2 regions of the Bariatricus sp. TF06-38A genome follow, and region 1 is predicted to be linked to the other one. Evidence: riboswitches for the same ligand, from Rfam matches in the RefSeq annotation. Region 1 holds a riboswitch; the other holds the start of a gene.
The links. A riboswitch is a leader RNA that binds a small molecule or an ion and turns the genes downstream of it on or off. The one in region 1 is predicted to bind glycine.
Positions count from the first base shown of each region.

Region 2: linked by a shared signal. The riboswitch ahead of glyA (serine hydroxymethyltransferase) and the one ahead of PG418_RS12400 (GrdX family protein) in region 1 are both predicted to bind glycine.

Region 1 covers NZ_JAQFCE010000016.1:55,117-58,334, forward strand. Annotated here, with positions in the region: gene PG418_RS12395 (alanine/glycine:cation symporter family protein) at 1-1,344, shown strand, start outside; glycine riboswitch at 1,512-1,636, shown strand; gene PG418_RS12400 (GrdX family protein) at 1,820-2,206, shown strand; gene PG418_RS12405 (glycine/sarcosine/betaine reductase component B subunit) at 2,288-3,218, shown strand, end outside.
Region 2 covers NZ_JAQFCE010000001.1:15,352-18,569, forward strand. Annotated here, with positions in the region: gene PG418_RS00055 (glycine--tRNA ligase) at 1-685, shown strand, start outside; glycine riboswitch at 1,140-1,252, shown strand; gene glyA (serine hydroxymethyltransferase) at 1,517-2,764, shown strand; gene gcvT (glycine cleavage system aminomethyltransferase GcvT) at 2,780-3,218, shown strand, end outside.

The DNA of each region.
Region 1 (3,218 bases):
AATGATGTCCTAACAGGATCGGTGCTGATCATAGCACTTGTAGGTATTGGCTTGCTGTTCACATTTAAGCTTGGATTTATCCAGATCCGTGGTTTTAAAGATGGATGGAACAGAACTTTTGGCGGACTTTTTAGCAAGAAAGGGGATGCCGGAAAAGACGGAATGTCTTCTTTCCAAGCACTTGCAACAGCGATTGCTGCTCAGGTTGGTACCGGTAATATCGCCGGAGCTGCAACTGCAATTGCAGTCGGTGGTCCGGGAGCAATCTTCTGGATGTGGATCAGCGCATTCCTCGGAATGTCAACGATCTTCGCAGAAGCGGTTATGGCTCAGAAGTTCAAGCAGGTCAGTGATGACGGAACCGTAACCGGTGGTCCGGTATATTACATACGAGGAGCATTTAAAGGAACGTTCGGAAAAGTTCTGGCAGCTATTTTTGCAGTCCTGATTATCTTTGCACTTGGATTCATGGGCAATGCAGTTCAGTCTAACTCAATCGCAGCATCATGGAACACTGCATTCGGAATTCCGAAGATTGCAATGGGTATTTTTGTAGCAGTTGTTTCTCTGTTTGTATTCACAGGTGGTATGAAGCGAATCGCAAAAGTTACTGAACTGATCGTGCCGATCATGGCAGCATTTTATATAGTAGGTTCTTTGATCGTAATTTTTGCAAACGTTACAGCAATCCCGGCAGCATTCCATGACATTATTGTCGGTGCGTTTAAACCGGCAGCAGTAGCAGGTGGTGCAATGGGCGCAACCTTGAAGCTTGCAGTACAGAAAGGTGTGGCAAGAGGTCTCTTCTCCAATGAAGCTGGTATGGGTTCTACACCACACGCACATGCAGTAGCAAAAGTAAAACATCCGGTTGAACAGGGCTTTGTAGCTATGATCGGTGTGTTCATTGATACATTCGTAATTCTTAACCTGACAGCACTTGTTATTATCACAACCGGTTCAAGAACGACTGGTCTTACAGGTGCACAGCTGAGCCAGTATGCTTTCTCTACATTATATGGTAAGTTCGGTGAGATCTTTATCGCGATCTGTATGTTATTCTTCGCATTCTCAACGATCATCGGATGGTATTTCTTCGGTGAAGCAAACATCCGTTACCTGTTTGGAGCAAAAGCTGTTAAAATTTACTCAATCATTGTATGTATCTGCGTAGCACTTGGATCACTTCAGGAAGTAGAACTTGTATGGAATATGGCAGACTGCTTTAACAGTATGATGGTTATCCCGAATGCGATTGCACTGGTAGCACTCAGTGGTCTTGTTAAGAAGACGCATGACGATTACTATAATAATTTCCTGCCAAATCAGAAAAAAGGCAAATAGATAATTTGTATAATAACTGAAAAATAGTTATAGAAAAAAACAATAAGATATATACAAAAAAATCTATAAAAAGACTAGCATTTTGTATAAATGTGTGTTATAGTAATCATGTCAGCAAGAAAGATGCTGTAAAATGTATAAAAAATGCAGTCAATTAGATAGTAGGTTGATATTTCCTGCGAGAGAATCATTTATAAAGATATTTGATAAATGGTCGCCGAAGATGCAAACCGTAGAGCAGTAAAGCTCGTTGAATGGTGAAACTTTCAGGCAAAAGGATCGGGAAAGGTACTACACTCTGAATCCGGAATTGCCGAATTTACAAGGAGACAGAAAGGACGTTTAAAACAGAGAAGTTGTTTTGGCGTCCTTTTTTGATACCAGATATATGTTAAAAAATTATCTGGAGTATTTCAGACACAGGGAGTCAAAAAAGACCGCATAAACGGACAGGGGACGAAAGGAAGAAGCGGCTATGAATACTGGATTTATGATTATCACAAATAATCCGCTGGTAAAAGAAAAACTGGGGGAAGATTATCATGTGGAATACGAAGAACTTTCTTATGAGGACACACTTAAAAAAGTTCAGAAGATGATCTTCCAGGGATACCGGCTTTTGACACATCCGCTGTCCGGAAGCGTAAAACCGAATGAGACTCCATATAAGTCGGTTATGCTCTCAGAAACGCCGGAAGGTCTGGATGCACAGGCAATGCAGATTATCGCGAGTGCTATTCAGGCGTGCGGCAAATTTCAGTTTAAGTCTGATCTTTATAAACCACAGGTTTATGCAGACTTTCAGCTTGTAGATTACACATTGATCTCAAGCGCTCTGCCGTCAGCGGAAAGCTGGCGCTAGACAAAAGGCTGTAGAAGTACATGCGGTTTGGTGTACTTTTGAGCATACAACAAACACATTCAAAAAAGGAGGGAATTTACAGTGAGATTAGAAATGGGTCACATTTTTATTAACGACATTCAGTTCGCGTCTGAGTCTAAAATCGAAAACGGCGTTCTCTATGTTGATGAAGAAGCTGTAAAGGCAATCGTTCTTGAGGACGAAAAAATCAAAGGCGTTAAGTTTGATATTGCAAAACCAGGTGAAAGCGTTCGTATCACTCCGGTTAAAGACGTTATTGAACCACGTGTTAAAGTTGAAGGAAGAGGGGGAATCTTCCCGGGCGTTATCGCAAAAGTTGACACTGTAGGAAGTGGTAAGACATATGCATTAAAGGGAATGGCTGTTGTAACAGCTGGTAAGATCGTTGGTTTCCAGGAAGGTATCATCGATATGTCAGGCCCGGGTGCAGAATATACTCCATTTTCAAAGCTGAACAACTTAGTTGTTGTCTGCGAACCGGTTGAAGGAATCAAACAGCATGAATATGAAAAAGCTGTTCGTCTTGCCGGATTCAGAGTAGCAGTTTATCTTGGGGAACTTGCTCGCGAACTTACACCAGATGAGACAAAGGTTTATGAAACATACGGAATCATGGAAGGAAAAGAAAAATTCCCGAACCTTCCGAGAGTTGCTTATGTACAGATGCTTCAGAGCCAGGGGCTTCTCCATGACACATATGTATACGGTGTTGATGCTAAGAGAACACTCTCTACAATCATGAACCCGACAGAAGTTATGGACGGAGCTATCGTATCTGGTAACTGTGTATCCGCTTGCGATAAGAACCCAACATATGTTCATGAAAACAACCCGGTTGTACATGACCTGTTCGAAGAACACGGAAAAACAATCAACTTCGTTTGCCAGATTCTTACAAACGAAAACGTATACCTTGCTGATAAGATGCGTTCATCTGACTGGACAGCTAAGATGTGCCGTCTGTTAGACCTTGATGCAGTTATCGTATCTC
Region 2 (3,218 bases), on a different contig from region 1:
CCTTGAATGGTTTGCTTACTGGAAGAAATTCTGTCTTGACTGGCTGTTCTCTCTTGGACTTAAGGATGAGGAAGTCCGTTACAGAGATCATGACAAAGAAGAGCTTTCTTTCTACAGCAAGGCTACAACAGACGTAGAATTCCTCTTCCCATTTGGATGGGGCGAGCTGTGGGGAATCGCAGACAGAACAGATTATGACCTGACACAGCATCAGAATGTATCAGGACAGGATCTGACTTACTTTGATGATGAAACCAATGAAAAATACATTCCATACGTTATCGAGCCGTCACTTGGTGCTGACCGTGTGGTACTTGCGTTCCTTTGCGCAGCATATGATGAGGAAGAACTGGAAGACGGTTCTACACGTACTGTGATGCATTTCCATCCGGAACTTGCACCGGTTAAGATCGGTGTGCTTCCGCTCTCCAAGAAGCTGAACGAGGGCGCTGAGAAGGTTTATGCTATGCTTAGCAAATACTACAACTGCGAATTTGATGATAGAGGAAATATCGGTAAGAGATATCGTCGTCAGGATGAGATCGGAACACCGTTCTGCGTAACTTATGACTTCGATTCAGAAGAAGACGGAGCAGTTACTGTTCGTGACCGTGATACAATGCAGCAGGAAAGAATTAAAATTGAAGATCTCAAAGCGTACTTTGAGAAGAAATTTGAGTGGTAGAGATTTGAAAAGATCCGGATTTCCCAGGTTTGGGAAGTCCGGATCTTTTTGTGCAAAAAAGTTTGTTTGGGAGGTTGTGAGACAAATATAAGTGTTCAAATTCCGTTGTGCCAACCATTCTGAGGAGCCTCTGAAAGCGAAAATTATGTCAGCAGAGGCTTCCATAATTTCTGAGTCTCCTCGCCATGGCACAACAATCGAATTTGAACACTTATATTTGTCCCATTTGTCATTCAACTTTACTGGTGGAAACTTTTTTGCGACAGGGGAAATGCTGGCAAGTGTGAAAATAGACAAAGAAAATCGATGATATAGTTAAAAAATAGTCAATAAAAACAATGCCTATAGGGAAAAACTATTAAATATTCTGATAAATAATAAACAATAAAGAAAATTATTTAACACTTGACTAATTGTAACGACAATTATATAATGAGATTAACGTTAAGGTTGGAAGATGAATATGTGAGATACTTGTTGTACAGACGGCGCGCTCCGTTATTTAATGTATAGCATGAGCCGAAGGGGCAGGCAGAAACTCTCAGGCAAAAGGAACATATTCGGACAACACTCTGGAGAACAATATATATGTATTGTACCGAAGAAGTAGTCTGGACTATATAGCGCAAAAGTCCGGGTGATCTTTCAGGTGAACGGACAGAGGCAGACAAAAAAGATTTCAAAGACGAAAACTTTTTTGCCTGTTTTTTTTGTACCCTAAAAAGGGGAATATTCAGAAAAATACAGATATAAACGATAAAATTCTGAATCAAATACACCGGAAAGGGAGCAAAAAAGACCAGGTAGTTGGTTCTAAGGAGGTAAAAGAGAATGAACAGAATTGAAGATGTAACAAATTACATTACTGAATGTGATGAAGAAGTAGGGAAAGCGCTGCAGTTAGAACTTGGCCGTCAGCGTAGAAACCTTGAACTGATCGCATCAGAGAATATCGTAAGCCCGGCAGTTATGCTTGCGATGGGAACTGTACCGACAAACAAGTATGCAGAAGGTTATCCGGGAAAACGTTATTATGGCGGATGCGAGGATGTAGATATTCTTGAAAATCTTGCAATTGAACGTGCAAAGAAATTATTCGGATGTGACCATGTATGTGTACAGCCGCATTCAGGAGCAAATGCGAATACAGCTGTATATCAGGCGCTGATCAAACCAGGTGATACAGTTATGGGACTGAACCTGGCACACGGCGGACATCTTACACATGGTTCACCGGTAAACCTTTCCGGTATCCTTTACAATTTCGTACCTTACAATGTCAATGATGACGGTGTTCTGGATTACGATGCAATCAGAAAGCTTGCACGTGAATGCAAACCAAAGATGATCGTAGCAGGAGCTTCGGCTTATCCAAGAGAGATCCGTTTTGATATTTTTGCAGATATCGCAAAAGAAGTTGGAGCTTATCTTTTCGTAGATATGGCACATATTGCAGGTCTTGTTGCAGCAGGACTTCACCAGAGCCCGGTTCCTTATGCTGATGTAGTTACAACAACAACACATAAGACACTCAGAGGACCTCGTGGTGGAATGATCATGTGCAAAGAAGAATATGCAAAAGCGATCAACAAAGCAATCTTCCCGGGAACACAGGGCGGACCTCTGATGCACATTATCGCAGCAAAAGCTGTATGCTTCGGAGAAGCATTAAAACCGGAATTCAAAACCTATCAGGAACAGGTTGTCAAGAATGCAAAAGCACTTGCAGAAGCCATGGTTGAAGAAGGATTCAACCTTGTCAGTGGTGGAACAGACAACCATCTGATTCTGGTAGATCTTCAGAACATGAACATCACAGGAAAAGAACTTCAGAACAGACTGGATGAAGTTTACATTACAGTTAATAAGAATGCAGTTCCGAATGATCCTGCAAGTCCGTTTGTGACCAGTGGAGTTCGTATCGGAACACCGGCTGTTACAACAAGAGGTCTGAAAGAAGAAGATATGAAGACCATCGCAAAACTGATCAAGATGACGATTACAGACTTTGATACCAAAGCAGATGAAATCCGTGCCGAAGTTACAAAGATCTGCGATAAATATCCACTTTATGAATAACAGGAGGAAAAAATAATGGAATTAAAAACACCCCTTTATGACGTTCATGTAAAAGCAGGTGGAAAGATCGTGCCGTTTGCCGGATACCTTCTTCCGGTTCAGTATGAGACAGGCGTGATCAAAGAGCATATGGCAGTACGTACACAGGCAGGACTTTTTGATGTATCTCATATGGGCGAAATCCTTTGTGAAGGAAAAGATGCTCTTGTCAATCTGCAGCACATCCTTACAAACGATTTTACAAATATGGTAGACGGACAGGCAAGATACAGTCCGATGTGTAACGAGAACGGTGGAACTGTAGATGACCTGATCGTATACAAAAGATCAGATGATCACTATTTTATCGTAGTAAATGCAGCAAACAAGGATAAGGATTATCAGTGGATGCTCGCACATCAGTCAGGAGAGGTTACATTTACAGATGTATCCGACCAGTATGGACAGATCGCTC